DNA from 2 places in the Hydrogenophaga sp. L310 genome. Region 1 is predicted to be linked to the other one. Evidence: predicted binding sites of a transcription regulator. Region 1 holds the regulator's gene; the other holds the start of a gene.
What was found. Region 1 encodes FNR, which switches genes on or off when oxygen is low (the NO sensors DNR and NnrR bind a similar motif). Its sites were predicted from a motif close to TTGATNNNNATCAA; they were not measured.
Positions count from the first base shown of each region.

Region 2: the regulator FNR is predicted to act here: its motif matches at 1,329-1,342, upstream of ubiM (5-demethoxyubiquinol-8 5-hydroxylase UbiM).

Region 1 is NZ_JBVPZA010000001.1:40,138-55,933, reverse strand. It holds gene AC0GNO_RS00265 (MerR family transcriptional regulator) at 1-25, opposite strand, end outside; gene AC0GNO_RS00260 (integration host factor subunit alpha) at 223-549, opposite strand; gene pheT (phenylalanine--tRNA ligase subunit beta) at 581-3,007, opposite strand; gene pheS (phenylalanine--tRNA ligase subunit alpha) at 3,017-4,069, opposite strand; gene rplT (50S ribosomal protein L20) at 4,196-4,555, opposite strand; gene rpmI (50S ribosomal protein L35) at 4,580-4,783, opposite strand; gene infC (translation initiation factor IF-3) at 4,964-5,566, opposite strand; gene thrS (threonine--tRNA ligase) at 5,677-7,584, opposite strand; gene aceA (isocitrate lyase) at 7,833-9,164, opposite strand; gene AC0GNO_RS00220 (DMT family transporter) at 9,563-10,516, shown strand; gene AC0GNO_RS00215 (sulfite exporter TauE/SafE family protein) at 10,534-11,193, opposite strand; gene hemN (oxygen-independent coproporphyrinogen III oxidase) at 11,355-12,734, opposite strand; gene fnr (fumarate/nitrate reduction transcriptional regulator Fnr) at 12,914-13,633, shown strand; gene AC0GNO_RS00200 (hypothetical protein) at 13,714-14,007, opposite strand; gene AC0GNO_RS00195 (nitrogen fixation protein FixH) at 14,103-14,402, opposite strand; gene ccoG (cytochrome c oxidase accessory protein CcoG) at 14,438-15,796, opposite strand, start outside.
Region 2 is NZ_JBVPZA010000008.1:172,967-177,166, forward strand. It holds gene cueR (Cu(I)-responsive transcriptional regulator) at 1-368, shown strand, start outside; gene AC0GNO_RS14995 (Spy/CpxP family protein refolding chaperone) at 611-1,276, shown strand; gene ubiM (5-demethoxyubiquinol-8 5-hydroxylase UbiM) at 1,379-2,593, shown strand; gene AC0GNO_RS15005 (histone deacetylase family protein) at 2,936-3,862, shown strand; gene AC0GNO_RS15010 (bifunctional acetate--CoA ligase family protein/GNAT family N-acetyltransferase) at 3,901-4,200, shown strand, end outside.

The sequences.
Region 1 (15,796 bases):
GGATGGGAGGTAGCGTTTTTTCCATGAAAATCAAGGCGGTAGAGGCCGAACCTTGAAATTTACTCTAACACAGGCCAGTGCGGGTGAGCACACACAAATTCCCGCACATATTGCAGCCAAACGCCACTGTCTGGCAATTTCACACGTTTTTGCGGTGCACTTTCGACGTAAAAAAGCCCGGGGCTCAATGCCACCGGGCCGAATCGTCGTCACATCCCGGAATCAGTTGCCGATGACCGCTGTTTGCACCTGCTCCTTGAGCTTCGGGCTGGCGTGAAAGGTGACGACGCGGCGCGCCTCGATGGCCACCGGCTCACCTGTGCGTGGGTTTCGGCCGGGTCGCGGCGCCTTGGTGCGGATCTGAAAATTGCCAAAACCGGAAATTTTCACATCGGTGCCTTCGACCAGGCTGTCGGTGATGAGATCGAAGAACGCGTCAATCATGTCCTTGGACTCACGCTTGTTCAGCCCTATCTGATCAAACAACAGTTCGGCCAGTTGTGCTTTGGTCAGAGCCGGGGTTTCCAGGCTTTCGACAGCAAGTTCCATGAGTTGATGCTCCATCCTCGTTGTTGTTTGCTCAGGCACGCAGGCGGGCAGCCACGCGTTGAGCGAGTGATTCGAGTGCTCCGTTGACCGCTGCATCGATCTCGTCATCGGTCAGTGTAGCGTCGTCACGGCTCAGGGTCAGGCGCACGGCCAGACTCTTTTCGTTCGCGGCCAGGCCGCCGGCGGGGGCATCACTCTGCTTCTTCGGCCGGTACACGTCGAACAGCACCGCGTCGCGCAGCAGGTCACCACCACCGGCACGAACAGCGGCCATCACGGCCGCGTGAGTGACCGACTCCTTGACCACGATGGCCAGATCACGCTCGACCGGCTGGTGGCGGCTCACGGCCTGGAACACCGGCACGTCGCGTTGCAGCACGGCATCCAGCTCCAGCTCAAACATCACCGGCGCCTGGGCCAGATCGTAGGTCTGGCGCCATTTGGGGTGCAACTCACCCACATGGCCGATGCAGCGCTCGCCCAGCCACACGCTGGCGCAGCGGCCCGGGTGCATCGCGGGATGTTCGTCCGGCTTAAAGGTTGCCTGCAACGGCGCCAACAGGGACTGCACGTCGCCCTTGACGTCAAAGAAGTCCACCGCACGCTCTGCAGTGCCCCACTGCAACGCGTCAACGGAGCCGAAACAAAGGCCGGCCACCCGCATGGGCTGGTCAAAGCCGGCCACGGTGGTGTCACTGTCGGGCACCGAAGGATCCTTGCGGAATACGCGACCCAGTTCGAACAGGCGCACACGCTGGGCCTTGCGATCCAGGTTGAACTTGAGCACCGCCATCAGGCTGCCCAGCAGGGATGAACGCATCACGCTCATCTGACTGGCGATCGGGTTCTTCAGTTTGATCGGGTCGGCATTGCCGGCCAGCTCGCGCTCCCAGCGCTCTTCAACGAAGCTGAAGTTGATGGTTTCCTGGTAACCCAGTTGCGCCAGTTGTCGGCGTACGGCGAACGGGCCACGCCTGGATTCGGCGCGCAGCCTGGCGGTGATGGGCGCCAGCGGCGGATTCGTCGGCAACTGCTCGTAGCCGATGATCCGGGCCACTTCCTCGATCAGGTCTTCTTCGATCTGCAGGTCAAAGCGGAAGGCTGGCGGCGCCACGGTCACCGTGCCCTTGCCTTCGGTCACGTCCAGTCCCAGGCGGCGCAAGGCGCCCGCGCATTGCTCTTGCGAGACCGGCATGCCAATCACCTTGGCCGCACGGGCCACGCGCAGCGTGACCGGCTTGCCTTCGGGCAGCACCAGCGTCTGATCGTCCAGCGGACCGGCCTGACCGCCGCAAATATCCAGCACCAGCTGCGTGATGCGCTCGACGTGTTCGACGGTCGTGGACGGGTCCACACCGCGCTCGAAGCGGTGACCAGCGTCGGTGCTGAAGTTGTAGCGGCGCGAACGGCCAGCAATCGCCTTGGGCCACCAGAAAGCGGCTTCGATGAAAATACTGGAGGTGTCGTCGGAGACAGCTGTGGCATCGCCGCCCATGATGCCGGCCAGAGACTCCACCTCCTTGTCGTCGGCGATCACGCCCACGTTGGCATCGACCGTGATGATGTTGCCATTGAGCAGCTTGAGCTGTTCGCCCTCGCGGCCCCAGCGCACCTGCAGGCCGCCGTGGATTTTGTCGAGATCGAAGATGTGCGAGGGGCGACCCAGCTCGAACATCACGTAGTTGGAGATGTCCACCAGCGGCGAGATGCTGCGCTGGCCACAGCGCGCCAGGCGCTCGACCATCCAGGCCGGCGTCTGCGCCTGGGTGTTCACACCGCGCACGACGCGGCCACTGAAACGACCACACAGATCGGGCGCCTGAACGCTCACGGACAGGCGGTCCTGAATCTGAACGGAAGCCTCCGGAAATTCGGGCTGCAGCAGTGGCGTATCGGTGAGCGCCGAGACTTCACGAGCGATGCCGTACACGCTCAGGCAGTGCGCCAGGTTGGGCGTGAGTTTGAGCGTGAACAGCATGTCGTCCAGACCCATCTGTTCGCGGATATCGCGGCCGATCACCGCGTCTTCACCCAGCTCCAGCAGACCGTGACTCTCTTCGGAAATCCGCAGCTCCTTGGCCGAGCACAACATGCCCTGGCTCTCCACGCCACGCAGCTTGCCGAGCTTGATGGCAAAGGGCTTTCCGTCTTCACCCGGTGGGAGCAAGGCGCCCACCGTGGCGCAAGGAATCTTGATGCCGGGGCGTGCGTTGGGCGCACCACAGACGATGTTCAGCGGAGCACCTTGCCCTACATCTACCTGGCACACACGCAGGCGGTCAGCGTTGGGGTGTTGCTCGGCACTCAGTATCTGGCCAACCACCACACCGGTGAAGGCGGGCGCGAACGGGCGCAGTTCTTCGACCTCCAGACCGGCCATGGTCAGGGTATCGGCCAGCTGCTGGCTGGTCAGGGATGGGTTGCAGAAGGCACGCAGCCAGGATTCGGGGAATTGCATGGTGGTCGCTTATCTGAACTGACTGAGGAAACGCACGTCGCCGTCGAAGAACAGGCGCAGGTCGTTCACACCGTAGCGCAGCATGGTCAGGCGGTCCGGGCCCATGCCGAAAGCAAAGCCGATGTAGCGCTCGGGGTCCAGGCCCATGTTGCGAACCACGTTCGGGTGCACCTCACCGGAGCCTGCCACCTCCAGCCAGCGGCCGGCCAGCGGGCCGCTCTGGAACTGGATGTCGATCTCTGCGCTGGGCTCGGTGAACGGGAAAAAGCTCGGACGAAAGCGCAGCACCAGGTCGTCGGACTCGAAGAAGGTACGGCAGAAATCAGTGAAAACGACCTTCAGGTCCTTGAAGCTCACGTTCTCGCCGATCCACAGACCTTCGCACTGGTGGAACATGGGCGAATGCGTCGCGTCGCTGTCCACGCGGTAGGTCCGGCCAGGCGCGATGACGCGAATCTCCGGCATGGGCAGACCGGCGTCCAGCGCGGCGCGGTGGCGCTTGACGTGCTGCACCGCGTGGCGGATCTGCATCGGGCTGGTGTGGGTGCGCAGCAAATTCGGCGCTTTGTCGCTGCCGCCTTCGACGTAGAAGGTGTCGTGCATGGAACGCGCCGGGTGATCCTCGGGCGTATTCAGCGCGGTGAAGTTGAACCAGTCGGACTCGATTTCAGGCCCCTCGGCAACCTCGAAGCCTTGCGAGGCAAAGATGGCCTCGATACGCTCCAGCGTCAGGCTCACGGGGTGCAAACCGCCCAATCCACGCTGACGGCCCGGCAGACTCACGTCGAGTGCCTCGCCCTTGAGCTGGGTTTCGAGCTCGGCATCGGCCAGCGCCTGGCGCCGCTCGTTGAGGGCAGCCTCGATGGCTTGCTTCGCCACGTTGATCGCAGCGCCACGGGTCTTTTTCTCGTCGACCGGCAATGCTGCCATGCCCTTCATCAGCTCGGTGATGCGACCCGATTTGCCCAGGTACAGGGCTTTGGCGTTTTCCAGATCGGCCGGGGTGGCGGCTTGCGCGAAGCCAGCGCGGGCGCTGTCAACCAGTGCGTCCAACTCGTTCATGTGTGTCTTGTGCAGAGAAATGAAAAAAGGGGCTGAGAGCACCGAGGGAATCCCTCAAGCCTCAACCCCTTTGAGCGACGGGAAACCGCCATCACCTTTGCAGGCAACGACGTCTTCCGCCGTGAATCAAGCGGCCAGCTTGGCTTTGACTTGCTCCACGATGCTGTTGAAAGCAGCCACGTCGTTCACGGCCAGATCGGCCAGGACCTTGCGGTCGATCTCGATCTGGGCCTTCTTCAGACCGTTGGCGAACTGGCTGTACGTCAGGCCGCAAGCACGGGCACCGGCGTTGATACGCGCGATCCAGAGCTGACGGAAGACACGCTTCTTATTACGGCGGTCACGGTAGGCGTATTGCCCAGCCTTCATCACCGCCTGTTTGGCGATGCGGAAGACGTTACCGCGGCGACCGCGAAAACCCTTGGCAAGGGCGAGAACTTTTTTGTGGCGGGCGCGTGCCGTTACACCACGTTTGACGCGAGGCATGAGTGACTCCTTGTTCGTCGTTGATCAAATACCCATGCCGGGCAGCATCTGCGCCATGTGACCCATATTGGTCTCATGGACAGTCACTGCTCCACGCAGGTGGCGCTTGGTCTTGGTGGACTTCTTGGTCAAGATGTGACGTTTGAAGGCTTGACCGCGCTTGACGGTGCCACCGGGACGAACGCGGAATCGCTTCTTCGCGCTGCTCTTGGTCTTCATTTTGGGCATCTTCATGCTCCTTTTGATTTGTGCTCGTGAGGCGCCGCGAACCTTCCGCGGACTTGTTGGCCCCGAGCCACTTTTATGAAAGGCTTTACAACCTCTCTTTCAGCATCCGGCTTTTCAGCCAGTGCCTCGGACCGGCAGGAGACTACCCTGCCCGTCCAATACTGTTTATCACCGGTCCCTTCAGGTTGCCGATTGTTCAGCGCTTTGCGCTGGCGCCTCAGGTGACTTGGCTGCGGCCTTCTTACGACCGGGTGCAATCATCATGATCATCTGGCGGCCTTCCAGCTTGGGAAACTGCTCCACGATGATCGAATCGGCCAGCTCGTCGCGAATACGGTTCAGCAGCGCCAGTCCCAAGTCCTGGTGCGTGATCTCGCGGCCGCGAAAGCGCAGCGTGATCTTGCATTTGTCGCCATCATCCAGAAAGCGTCGGATGTTGCGCATCTTGATGTTGTAGTCACCGTCGTCGGTGCCCGGGCGGAACTTGATTTCCTTGATTTCAATGACCGTCTGCTTGGCCTTCGCTTCCGCTGCCTTCTTCTGCTCCTGATACTTGAACTTGCCGTAGTCCATCAGGCGACAGACAGGCGGCACTGCGGTGGCCGCAATTTCGACCAGATCCACATCCAGCTCACCTGCCATGCGCAGTGCCTCCATCAGACTGACGATACCCAGCGGTTCGTTCTCGGGTCCGTTGAGGCGAACCTCAGGAGCCATGATTTCACGGTTCAGTCTGTGTGCACGCTCTTCACGTTGGCGGCGGTCGCGAAAATTGGTAGCTATGGTGTATTCCTTGATGTGGGCTGTTCAGACAGGCGGGCAATCTTCGTCACCCTCAATGCGCGCGCCACGTGCACCGCAGCATGGGAGGGGTATCAACCGGATGTTTGACTTCAAACCTTCGATGAAACGTCTGCCGCAATCAGTCTGGAAAAGTCTTCCAGCGGCATGACCCCGAGGTCTTTATTACCTCGCGCCCGAACAGCCACGGCGCCAGCAACCCTCTCTTTGTCGCCCACGACAATGATATAAGGCCGCTTTTGCAATGCGTGCTCGCGTATTTTATACGTTATTTTCTCGTTGCGCAGATCAGTCTCAACTCTAAGCCCTTGATTCTGCAGTGCTTTCGCGATTTCACGACAGTAGTCGGCTTGCGAATCGGTGATATTGAGCACCGACACCTGCACCGGCGCGAGCCAAACAGGCAGCGCACCGGCGTGTTCCTCGATCAAAATTCCGATGAAACGCTCCAGACTGCCAACGATGGCGCGGTGCAACATGACCGGACGATGGCGTGCGCCATCCTCGCCCACGTACTCTGCATCCAGCCGCTCGGGCATGGAGAAATCCACCTGGATCGTGCCGCACTGCCACTGGCGTCCAATGGCATCCTTCAGCGTGTATTCAATCTTGGGGCCATAGAACGCACCTTCGCCCGGGGAAATTTCAAACTCGCACCCAGCCACGCGCAAGCTTTCCATCAAAGCGTGCTCGGCTTTGTCCCAGCTTTCATCGCTGCCAATGCGGGCATCCGGACGGGTGGCGATCTTGTAGATGATGTTCTTGAAACCGAAGTCGGCGTACACCTTCTGCAACAGCGCGGTGTAGGCTACGCACTCATCCAGAATCATGTCTTCGGTACAGAAGATGTGCCCATCATCCTGCGTGAACGCACGCACGCGCATGATGCCATGCAGGCCGCCGGTGGGCTCGTTGCGGTGGCACTGGCCAAACTCGCCATAACGCAGCGGCAGGTCGCGATAGCTCTTGATCCCCTGCTTGAAAATCAGGATGTGACCAGGGCAATTCATCGGTTTGAGCGCGTATTCACGCTTCTCCGACTCGGTGGTGAACATGTTGTCGCGGTACTTGTCCCAGTGCCCCGTCTTCTCCCAGAGGCCTTTGTCCAGGATCTGAGGGCCCTTGACTTCCTGATAGCCGTTGTCACGGTAGACCTGCCGCATGTACTGCTCGACCCCTTGCCACACCGTCCAGCCTTGGGGGTGCCAGAACACGGTGCCCGGCGAGTGTTCGTCGATGTGGAACAGATCCAGCTCACGGCCCAACTTGCGATGGTCGCGCTTTTCAGCCTCCTCCAGCATGGTCAGGTGCTGCTGCAGTTCGTCCTTGGTGGCCCAAGCCGTGCCGTAGATGCGCTGCAGCATTTCGTTGCGGTGATCGCCACGCCAGTAGGCACCTGCCACCTTCATCAGCTTGAAGTGCTTGAGCTTGCCGGTGCTCGGCACGTGCGGGCCACGGCACAGGTCTTCGAAGTTGCCTTCGCGGTACAGGGACACGTCTTCGTTGCTGGGAATGCTCGCAATGATCTCGGCCTTGTAATGCTCACCCAGGTTCTTGAAATACGCCACGGCCTCATCGCGCGGCAACACGCGGCGCACCACCGGTTCGTCCTTGTTGGCCAACTCGGTCATCTTCTTCTCGATGGCCACCAGGTCTTCGGGCGTGAACGGGCGCTTGTACGAGAAGTCGTAAAAGAAGCCGTGCTCGATCACAGGACCGATGGTCACCTGGGCATCCGGGAAAAGCTCTTTCACCGCGTAGGCCAATAAATGGGCGGTGGAGTGGCGGATGACTTCCAGACCATCGGCATCCTTGGCGGTGATGATGGACAGCGGGCAGTCGGCCGTAATTTGAAAGCTGGTATCCACCACCCTGTCCCCGATCTTGCCGGCGAGTGCGGCCTTGGCCAGCCCGGTACCAATCGAAGCAGCGACTTCGGCCACCGTGACCGGGCCGGGAAATTCGCGTTGGGAACCGTCGGGAAGTGTGATGTGAAGCATGGGGAGTCCAGAAACAAAAAAAGCGCGGCATGGGCCGCGCTGGATGTGATCGAAAAAAGAAATCGGGCAGGCGCGAACTGCAGGCCTCAGGAGACCAGGGAGAACATCACACGAGTTCGCGGTGTCATAACCAGATTGCCTTTCTCGCTCTTGCTGCTTGATGAATATTTGAATTTTCCCACAAAAAAGCCCGGGGCTGGCCCGGGCTCCTGTCTCTTCAGCCTCTGCAGGCCCCGTTGAGCATCAGATCAGTGGAACTGCTCTTCTTCGGTCGAGCCGGTCAAAGCTTTCACGCTGGAAGAACCACCCTGGATCACGGTGGTCACGTCGTCGAAGTATCCAGCGCCGACTTCCTGCTGGTGCGACACAAAGGTGTAGCCTTTTTCACGGGCGGCGAACTCAGGTTCTTGCACCATTTCGGTGTAGTGCTTCATGCCTTCGCCGCGGGCGTAGGCATGGGCGAACTGGAAGGTGTTGAACCAGTTGATGTGGATGCCGGCCAGCGTGATGAACTGGTACTTGTAGCCCAGCGCGGCCAGATCTTCCTGGAACGAGGCGATCTGCTTGTCGTTGAGGTTTTTCTTCCAGTTGAAGGAAGGCGAGCAGTTGTACGACAGCAGCTTGCCGGGACATGCGGCCTGCACGGCCTGGGCGAATTCGCGGGCGAAACCGATGTCGGGCACGCCAGTCTCGCACCACACCAGGTCGGCGTAGGGGGCGTAGGCAATGCCGCGGCTGATGGCCTGCTCCAGGCCGTTCTTGACGCGGTAGAAGCCTTCCTGGGTACGCTCGCCGGTGAGGAAAGGCTTGTCGTTGGCGTCGTGGTCGCTGGTGATCAGGTTGGCGGCTTCGGCGTCGGTACGGGCCAGCACAATGGTGGACACACCCATCACGTCGGCGGCGAAGCGCGCGGAAATCAGCTTCTCGCAAGCCTCTTGCGTGGGCACCAGCACCTTGCCACCCATGTGGCCGCACTTCTTCACGGCCGCCAGCTGGTCTTCGAAGTGCACGCCGGCTGCACCGGCGGCGATCATGTTCTTCATCAGCTCGAAGGCGTTGAGAACGCCGCCAAAGCCGGCTTCTGCATCGGCCACGATGGGCAGGAAGTAGTCGATGAACTCAGGGCTGCCCGGCTCGATGCCACGGCCCCACTGGATTTCGTCGGCGCGCTTGAAGGTGTTGTTGATGCGGCGAACCATGGTGGGCACCGAGTCGTAGGCGTAGAGCGACTGGTCGGGGTACATGGTCTCGGATGTGTTGCCATCGGCAGCCACCTGCCAGCCCGACAGATACACGGCTTCCAGGCCGGCCTTGGCTTGCTGCATGGCTTGGCCAGCAGAGATGGCGCCGAAGGCGTTCACGTAGCCTTTCTTCGCGCCGCCGTTGACCTTGTCCCAAAGCTTTTCGGCACCGCGCTTGGCCAGTGTGTGTTCGATCTGCATGCTCCCGCGCAGACGCACGACGTCAGCAGCAGAGTAACCGCGCTTGACACCTTTCCATCGCGGGTTGGTGGCCCAGTCTTTTTCCAAGGCTTCGATCTGCTGTTGGCGGCTCAGTTGCTCGTTAAGGGATTGGGGCATTTGAAGACTCTCCGTGAGGTTGATGAAAAGGGGTCGGCGCTCTCACCATGCAAGCCAGATGCCGATGTATGAACTTTAAGTCTTATAGAAGAGTTTTTAAAGCTCTTATGTCTTATATAAGATAAAATTTTTCTCATTTAAAATCAACAATGTTTACACATCATTTCTCAATACGATATTTTATTTCTTGTATTGAGAAATTTTTTTGCAGCGCAACACATCCTGTTTTCACATTAAGAAAAGACGTTCTCTCATCCCGGAATAGGTAAAACACCATCCCTGTGGGTGCCCCGCGCATGCGACCCACCTCCAGGAGACGCACGTATTCCAGGCGAGCTGTGTCTGCACATACCGGCTGCGAGGCTGAAGTGACGGGGCTTCGGGCATGATCTGCGGCCATGCACGCTTCCATCACAACAACCCCTGCGATACCGCGTTGGTGGGCCTACGCTTGCCTGGCCCTGAGTATGTCGCTGGTCGGCAGCTACGTGGCACTGTCCAAACCTCTTGTGCTGGTCTTTCCGGTTTTTCTGCTGGCCTGGCTGCGCTTCGGCATCGGAGGAATCGCCATGTGGCGCTGGCTGCGCAAGCCAACGGAGGAACCTCCGTTTTCGCCCCGAACACGCCGCCTTCTGTTCTTGGAATCCTTCCTCGGCAACTTCCTGTTTTCGATCTGCATGCTGTTTGGTGTCAGCTTGACCACGGCCGTGGCCGCTGGTGTGGTGATGGCGGCCATTCCGGCGGTGGTGGCGATTCTGAGCCGCATCTTTCTGAAAGAACGCATCGGTCGCCGGACAACTGCCGCCATTGCTTGCGCCGCGCTCGGTATCGGCTTGTTCTCTCTGCAAAAACCCGATGTCGGCCTGGCCGGATCGCAAGAATTGACATTCTTGGGACTGGGATATTCGGTCTGGGGCAACCTGCTCGTGTTCGCTGCCGTGGTGTGTGAAGCATCCTATGTGGTGATCGGCAAGAAGCTGACTGAAGGCCTCGGGCCCAAACGCATCTCTGCCATCATCAACCTCTGGGGTTTTGCGCTGGTCACGCCGTTTGGCTTGTGGGCAGCGTGGCATTTCGATTTCATGGCAGTCAGCGGCGGAATCTGGGGCCTGCTGGTGTTCTATGGGCTCGCCGCCAGCATGTGGACCGTCTGGCTGTGGATGACCGGGCTTCGGACCGTACCTGCCTCACGTGCGGGCGTGTTCACGGTGATGCTACCGGTTAGTGCCGCGGCCATCGGGGTGCTGTTCATGGGAGAACGGTTGACGCCGTTGCAGATGCTGGCGTTCGGTATCGCGCTACTGGGCTTGATCCTGGCAACCCTGCCCGCTCGCCAGTCGACCAGGCGCTGACCCGCTTCAGCTACCGGTCACAGGCAGAACAAGCCAGTGGGGTTGGTCAGCCCCATCCAGAGTGCCCAGCCAGAAGTCAGCGCAAGCGCCAAGCCGGCCAAGCGGATGGCCCAAGCTCCCGATTGACCGCCTCGCAGGCGCAGCAACAACCAGGGTGCCGCCGTGAGGGAAATGGAAGTACCCAATGAGAACAGTGCCATGATGGCAGCTCCCTCGAACACGTTCGCCGAGAGCGATGCCACGAGCAAGGCGGAATACAGCAGACCGCACGGCATGAACGCCCAGCCGATACCCAACACAATGGGCGCACGGGGGCCCAAGCGGGTAAGCACCGGGCGTGCCTTGCGCCACAGCGATTGGCCCAGGCTGTCAATCCAGGCGGGTTGGCGTGCTTGCCAGATCAGTGCCAGCCCAAGGAGAAATGCCGCCGCGTGGAACATGGTCCAGAGCGGCCGGATCGCGATGGTGTTGGTCCCCAGCACCGCAAGCCCCTGGACCGATCCCGCTGCAAAAGCGCCGAACAGTGAATAACCCAGCATGCGACTGAACTGGAACGACCACAAAGCCTGCGTACTGCGAGCTCCCGCCGCGCGGCTGATCCCGGCGCAGGCTGCACCGCACATGGCAACGCAGTGGGGGCCCCCCACGATGCCCATGAACAGGGCCGTGATCGCCATGGAAGTTTGCATGAAAGAACTGTAGCAGTGTGTGCGTCTTGGCCTTCGAAGGCAAAGTCAAACCCGCACCCACAAGGATTGGATGCTTTTTCCAGCGCACGCGCCAGCTCGTGCGCATTTCTCGCGGGCCGAGCCTCGCCCCAGGTCTCCGAATTGACCGTTCAGATGATCTTTGAAAACCGGGCCCGGTCCAGATCAACCTGCAGGTTCTTGTCGAACACCATGGCAATGGCCCGGACCAGATACCAGCCTGTCGGCGTGACCTGAACACCGCTGTCATCCAGGGTGACCAAGCCGTGTTCGGCCAGTCCGGCCAACACCTCGAGTTCACGCGCGAAGTAGCTCTTGAATTCGATCAGATGCCCCAGTTCGATCGATTCGTACTGCAGCTGACCCTGACACATGATGGACATGATGACGGCACGGCGCAGCAGATCATCGCGCGTGAGCACAAGACCACGCACGATGGGCAGCCTGCCCTGATCGAGGGCATCGTAGTACTCCTCCAGCGTCTTGGCGTTCTGGCTGTAGGTGGCACCGATGCGACCAATAGCGGAAACCCCCAGAGCGATCAGATCACAATCGGGCTGCGTGCTGTAGCCCTGAAAGTTGCGATGCAGGCGGCCCTGGCGCTTGGCAACCGCGAGTGCATCCGTCGGCAGGGCGAAATGGTCCATGCCCACGTAAACATACCCGGCATCGCTCATGGCATCCAGCGATGCTGACAACATGGACAGCTTGTCGCCAGGACTGGGCAACTCGGCGGAAATGATGCGACGTTGTGGCTTGAAGCGGGACGGGAGATGCGCATAGGCGTATAGCGCAATGCGGTCCGGCCGCAACTGGTTCACTTGCGCGAGCGTGCGTGCAAACGACTCGGGCGTCTGCAGCGGCAGACCGTAGATCAGATCAACGTTGACCGACTCGAATCCGATCTTGCGCGCAGTGTCCACCAGCGCGAACACCTGTTCAGCGGGTTGCACGCGGTGCACCGCTTTCTGAACGGCAGGGTCGAAATCCTGGACACCAAAACTGAGACGGTTGAAGCCCAGTCTCGCCAAGGTCTGAAGCCGCTGGTCGGTCACGGTCCGGGGATCCACCTCGATCGAGTACTCGCCACCCGGCACCAACTTGAAGTTGCGCCGGATCATCGTCATGAGATCCTCAAGCTCTGCATCGGACAGAAAGGTAGGCGTGCCGCCACCCAGGTGCAACTGGGACACGCTGTGCCCCTTCCCAAAATGCTGGACCTGCAACTCCACCTCACGTGACAGGTAGCGCAGGTATTCGGCCGCCCGTTCGTGGTGTTTGGTGATGACCTTGTTGCAGGCGCAGTAATAGCAGACCGACTCGCAGAACGGAATGTGTACGTAGATGCTGAGCGGAAGGGCCAACGAGCCGGCTCTGCGCTGCTCCAGCGCTTGTATATAGTCGCCCTCGGTGAACGCTTCCACAAAGCGGTCAGCTGTCGGGTACGACGTGTACCGCGGACCGGGAACATCGAATCGCTTGAGCAATTCATCGGAAATGGCGTGACTCACAAACTGTTCTCCAATGCTGAGCCCCGAATGTGCACCAGGCTCGCAGATCCTCCCTTGATCTTGATCAAGCCCCGGTGTGTTCGCAAGCCATCGCTCCCACGAAGGGCCTGGCGCGCGGTCATTTCCTCGACACAAGTCCCAGCTATGCGTTAAGCTCACCACCGATTTCCGGATAATTTATGGACGCACAAAGCATCAAAGTCGCCTGTTCGAGCTGCAACCTGCGAGAATTGTGTCTACCCATGGGTCTCAACCCAGACGAAATGGACAAGCTCGACAATGTCATTTCGGCGCGGCGACGCATCAAACGCGGGTCGGCACTTTTCAGTACGGGTGACCGGTTCACCTCGCTTTACGCGGTGCGTTCCGGCTTCTTCAAAACCTGTGTCACCACGGCCGATGGCAGGGATCAAGTGACCGGCTTCCAGATGACCGGAGAGATCATCGGCCTGGATGGCATCGTGAGCGACCGCCATTCCTGCGATGCCATCGCACTGGAAGATGCTGAAGTCTGTGTGATGCCGTTTGATCAAGTCGAGGAACTCTCCCGAGAGTTCACCACCCTTCAACACCATGTGCACAAGATCATGAGCCGCGAAATTGTGCGCGACCACAGTGTCATGCTGCTGCTTGGCAGCATGCGCGCAGAAGAACGCCTCGCGGCGTTCCTGCTGAACTTGGTTCAGCGCCTGCACGCCCGCGGCTTCTCCCAGTCCGAGCTGATTCTCCGCATGACACGCGAAGAAATTGGTAGCTACCTGGGCATGAAGCTGGAGACGGTGAGCCGCACTTTTTCCAAGTTCGTGGACGAAGGCATCATCGAGGTCAAACAGCGTTACGTCCACATCAAAAACACCGAAGGGCTCAAGCTGATCGTGCCCCCCCCGACCGGTCACTGAACCCAACATCTGTCCCAACAGGAAGCCTCAGCTGGAAACACTCCGCTGGGGTTTTTTATTTTGGAGATCTGCAGGAGCGTTCAGGAACAAGATTCATTCTTGGCACAATCCCGCGGCCGCTGATCCGGCGGGACAGGACACCGGTTCACTTCAAAAGGTGACATGGACAGCAAAGAGGTGAGTGCACTCGACACCATGGCCACGATCCAGAAGGTGAAAAATGCCAGCGTGTAGACCGCTGGACGAGACAACTCCAGAGGAGCCCCAAACCAGTGAAGATCACTCGGATCGATCATGGCAAACACGATCATCTCCAGAACCGCCGCCACCAAAAATGCGGGCCACGCAATCCACATCCATCGTTGAGCCGTCATTCCTGTTTCTCCTCGGGTGTTGTTGTGATCGATTCCGGGCATAACCGGTGCATAGTCGTTCAGGCCATGGCTTGGGATAGTCGCAGCACGCGCTATTACTTCGTCGGTGGCACCACAGGGGAGGCTGCGTGGTTCCGAGCCTGGTGAGCCGGTTGAAGTTGAATCAGCGCTTCGGCACGAGCTTGTCCGTCCAGCATCTGGGCCGCCTTCAGGTCGCGCTCAAAGTCGGCCTTGTTGAGCACCGGGTCTGCGCCCTTCACTGCAATGACGGCCGTGATGATGGCGGCCACAACAACCACCAATGGCCCCCCCACCACCAGCCACATGTGGGGAACGCGCCACCAAGGAATCGGGAGCTGTTCATTGACCGGTGTTTTGAGTATTGTGGTGTTCATAGAGAATCTTGAAACGGGTTGACTGAAAGTGGTGCTCAGCGCGGTACCAGGAAGGCCGCTTTTTCGGTGACACGTGTGCCCGAATCTCCGACAGCCTGGATTTCGAAATAGATGGAATGGGAACCAGTGGCAGCGGTTCCCGGGGGAACCTGGACCCGCATGACCGCAGAGCGTACTTCCGTCGGCAATACTTCAATCTCTGTTTCCGACGCAATGGCAATGCCCGGCAACCCGGAAACACCGATCACATAGCGTTGTGAGCGCTCGGTCGCGTTCATCACCTGCAACCGGAAGACGTTTTCGATGCGTCCCTGTTCCACCATGCGTGCCAACGCACCGCGGTCCCGGATGACATCAACCTTGAGTGGCTTGCGCAGAAACAGACTGACCATAACCGCGAGGCTGATGGCCAACAGGATGCCTGTGTACACCAGAACCCGCGGACGCATGGCCCGACGGATCATCTGCTGGGAGTTCCATCCTTGTGCAATACCGTTCTGGGTCGAGTATTTGACCAGTCCACGCGGATAGCCCACCTTGTCCATCACCTCGTCGCAGACGTCGATACAGGCACCACAACCGATGCACTCGTACTGAAGACCGTTGCGGATATCGATGCCCGTCGGACAAACCTGAACACACAGCGTGCAGTCTACGCAGGCACCCAGTTCCAGTGCTTTGGGGTCGGCCTTCTTCGAGCGCGGGCCACGCGGTTCACCGCGTTTTTCGTCGTAGGTCACGATCATCGTGTCCTTGTCAAACATCGCGCTCTGGAAGCGCGCGTAAGGACACATGTATTTGCAAACCTGTTCGCGCATGAAGCCAGCGTTGCCGTAGGTGGCAAAACCGTAGAAAAATATCCAGAAAGTCTGCCACGGCCCCAGCGAAGCGGCCAGCGAGACCGCGGCCAACTCCCGAATCGGTGTGAAGTAGCCGACAAAGGTAAAACCGGTCCACAGCGAGAACAGAATCCAGAGTGCGTGCTTCGACCACTTCTTCCCGAACTTGCCAGCTGAAAACGCCGAATCGTCCAGACGCATGCGCGCCGAGCGGTCACCCTCGACCTTTTTTTCGATCCAGAGGAAAATTTCGGTGTAGACCGTCTGTGGACAGGCGTAACCACACCACAAACGACCGGCAACAGCCGTAAACAGGAACAATGCCAGGGCTGCAATGACCAATAGACCCGTCAGGTAAATGAAGTCCTGCGGATACAGTACCAAGCCAAAAATGTAAAAACGGCGCGCCTCAAGATCGAAGAGCACCGCCTGTCGGGCATTCCACTCTAGCCAAGGCAACCCGTAGAAAACGATCTGGGTGATCCAGACTGTGATCCAGCGCCACTGAGAAAACAGACCCGAGACAGATCGTGGGTATATCTTCTTGCGCGAGGC
Region 2 (4,200 bases), on a different contig from region 1:
GCCTGAGCGGGATTTCGCCCAAGATGCTGCGCCACTACGAAGCGCTCGGCCTGCTGGGCACGGTGGCGCGCACCGACAGCAACTACCGGCAGTACAGTCTGGCCGACGTGCACACCCTGCGCTTCATCCGCCGTTCGCGCGACATGGGCTTCGGTCTCGACGCCATCACCGAACTCGTGAGCCTGTGGCACAACCGGCGCCGCAGCAGCGCCAGCGTCAAGCGCATCGCGCAGAAGCACCGCGACGAACTCGGCCAGCGCATCGAAGCGCTGCAGGCCATGCAGCGCACCCTGGACGAACTGCTGTGCCATTGCCCCGGCAACGACCGGCCCGACTGCCCGATCCTCGACGACCTGGGAAGTCTCTGACCCCCCACGCTCCACCGCTGCGCGGGTCGCTGCCCCCAGGGGGGCTGATCCACCTTGGGGCGGCCCGGCGGTGGATCCTTGATCTGCCGCAAGCGATCCAGGCGTTAGCGGAACAAATCTTTACAAACCGGCATCACTCCGGCACAGAGCAGATACAGCCGCTGCTCACACTGAAGCCATTCCAGAAACAGAAACCTCTGAGACATCTGGAAAGCTTTTCATCAACCGTTCAGGAGTGATTCATGAAACTGTTCAGCCAACGCACCCTCATCGCCGCTGCCCTCGCCACCGCCTTCGTCGGCGTTTCTGCCACCGCCATTGCCCAGGGCATGGGTCCAGGCGCCCTGTCGCAAGACATGCGGGCACAACACATGGCCCAGCGTGTTCAGGCCGGCACCGAAGCCGGTCCGGGCTCGGCAGAGATGTCGAAGAAGCAGGCCTGGCGCATGGAACGCATGCAAAAGCGCATGGCCGAGCGCCAGGCCCAACTCAAGGAAACCCTGAAAATCACACCGGCTCAGGAAGCCGCGTGGAACGCCTTCGTGGCCCGCACCGCACCCGAACCGCGCATGGCCCGCAGCCAGAGCCGGGAAGACTGGGCGAAGCTGACCACGCCGCAGCGTCTCGACAAGATGCAGGCCCTGAAAGCCGAGCGCAACGCCCGGATGGACAAGCGCATCGACGCCACCAAGAGCTTCTACGCCGCACTCACGCCCGAACAGCAGAAGGTGTTTGACACCCAGCGCCACGGCGGCTTCCAGCGCGCCGGCATGAAGGGTGAACGCGGCATGCACGGCGAGCGCGGCATGATGGGCAAACACGGTCATGGCGGCCATGGTGGTCACCACCGCATGGGCGGCATGGGTGGCGGTGCCGGCTGCGATGCCCCGGCGCAGCCCCGCAGCTGAGCCTGACTCGTACACTTTCCAAAGCCCCGCCTGTCGGGGCTTTTTCATGGGCTTGACCTGAGTCAAGCCCCGCCAGCCAGCCACCCGATAAGCTGCCCCGCCATGGACTTCGACCTCATCATCATCGGCGCCGGCCCCGCCGGCCTGAGCCTGGCCCGGGCGCTGCGCGGCTGCGGACTGCACATCGGCCTGATCGAACAGCAGACACGGGAGTCGTTGCAAAACCCCGCTTTCGACGGCCGCGAAATCGCCCTCACCCAGCACAGCGCCGAACGGCTGCGCCAGCTCGGCATCTGGCCCCTGCTGGGCGACGCCAACATCGCTCCGCTGCGCGATGCGCTCGTGCTCGACGGCGGCGCCGGCCCCGGCCAGCAGCGCATGCTCATCAGCCACCAGCTCAGCCACAAAACCGAGCTCGGCTTCCTCGTCGCCAACCACCATATCCGCCGCGCCGTCTTCGAAGCCGCCATGGCGCCTGACGACGCCAGCGGCACCGCCCCCAGCCTGGTTTGCGGCGAACAGGTGAGCCAGATCCACACCGACGCCAGCGGCGCCCACCTCACGCTCGCCAGCGGCCAGCGCCTGAGCGCCCAGCTCGTGGTGGCCGCCGACAGCCGCCATTCCAGCACCCGCCGCGCCATGGGCATCCCGGCGGATATGCACGACTACGGTCGCACCATGCTCGTTTGCAACATGACGCACGAGCAGCCGCACTTTGAAACCGCCTGGGAGTGGTTCGACCACGGCCAGACGCTCGCCCTGCTGCCCATGAACCCCTGTCCGCAGACCGGCCTGCCGCGCTCCTCGATCGTGCTCACCCTGCCCAGCCAGGAATTGCAGCCCCTGATGGACCTGCCGGAAGACGCGTTCAACGCCGCCATGGCGCAACGCTTCGGCCACCAGCTCGGCACCATGCGGCTCAGCAGCACACGCCACGCCTACCCATTGGTGGGCGTGTGGTCGCGCCGCCTGGTGGCGCAACGCTTCGCCGTGGTGGGCGATGCCGCCGTGGGCATGCACCCGGTCACAGCCCACGGCTTCAACCTCGGCCTGCGCAGCATCGACACGCTGTCCCAAGCGCTGATCCAGGCGCATCAAAAAGGGCAGGACATCGCCTCGCCCGTCCTGCTGCAGCGCTACCAGCGCACCCACCAGGGCGCCAGCCGCGGCCTCTACATGGCCACCCACGCCCTGGCCACGCTCTACACCCGCGAAGAGACGCCGGCCCGCCTGCTGCGCCAGGCCATGGTGGGCCTGGGTGAACGTTTCACGCCCTTCAAGCGCGCGGTGGCGGCGTCCCTGACGGGACTTCATTGAGGGTTCCCCCGCGCCGCTTCGCGTGCCTTGCAGGCCGCAGCTTCGTCAGAGCCGAAGCTTCTTCGGGCTGTCCGAGCCTGCGCAGGCAGGCTTGGAGCCGCAGCCCCCAACCCCCCAAGGGGCAACGCGAGTGGCCCGGCGAAGCCGGTTCCACCGCATCCTGGGTGGCAGGCACGCGCTCCGGTCGTGCCGCGTTCTGCGTCTGAGGTGTTCGCTCCGGCAAGGTCTTGTTGCGGTGCGTCAAGATGCTTGTCAGCATTCGGGTCTAGATTGATGCATGTCAATCCGCACGGGCACGCAGAGGCCCGGCCGATCACCACCGCCCGAGGAGACCCCAAAACCATGCTGTCCGCCTACATCACCCACGCCGACTGCGCCCGCCACGACATGGGCGAGCACCATCCGGAATGCCCCGAGCGCCTGGGCGCCATCAACGACCACCTGCTGGTCAAGGGTCTGCTGGATTACATGATCCCGTACGACGCCCCGCTGGCCACCGAAGAACAGCTCGGCCGCGCGCACGCCTCGCTCTACGTGCGCGAAATCTTCGAAGCCTCGCCCAAGGATGGCCTGCACGCGGTGGACCCGGACACCAACATGTGTCCCCACACCCTCAGCGCCGCGCTGCGCGCCGCGGGCGCAGCCGTGCAGGCGACCGACCTGGTGCTGGCGGGCAGCACCACCACCGCCTTCTGCAGCGTGCGCCCGCCCGGTCACCACGCCGAGCGTTCAGCCGCCATGGGCTTCTGCTTCTTCAACAACATCGCCGTGGGCATGCGCCACGCGCTCGACGTGCACGGTCTGGAGCGCGTGGCCCTGATCGACTTCGACGTGCACCACGGCAACGGCAGCGAAGACATCTTCCGCGGCGACGAGCGCGTGTTGATGTGCTCCATCTTCGAAAAGGGCCTCTACCCCTTCAACGGCGAAAACGCCGTCGGCCCGAACATGGTCAACGTGGGCCTGCCCAGCCGCAGCGGCAGCGACGCCTTCCGTGCCGCCGTCACCGACCACTGGCTGCCCGCGCTCGACGCCTTTGCACCGCAACTCATCTACATCTCGGCCGGCTTCGACGCCCACCGCGAAGACGACATGGGCAACCTCGGCCTCGTGGAGGCCGACTACGCCTGGGTCACCCAACAGCTCGTGAAGATGGCCGAAAAGCACTGCCAGGGCCGCATCGTTTCCTGCCTGGAGGGCGGCTACGTTTTGAGCCCCCTCGCCCGCAGCGTCGCGGCCCATGTGCGCGTGCTGATCGGCGCCGACTGAACACGAACAATCCCAATTTTCAGCAACCTGAGTCCCTCATGGACAAACATTACCTCACCCCGCTTTTCCTGCCCGAAACCATCGCCGTCTTTGCCGGCAGAACCGACGACCCCGACAGCCAGATACCGCAAGCCCGGGCGCTGGTCAACGCGCTGACCGCCCAGCGCTTCACCGGCAACCTGGTGTTCCTCGACATCCACACCACCGGCACCCTGGCCGACCTGGCCCAGACCCGGGCCGATCTGGCCATCATCGCCCTGCCACCGACCGAAGCCCTTGCGGCGCTCGAAGTCGCTGGTCGCATCAAGTGCAAGGCCGCGCTGGTGGTCGGCAGCGGC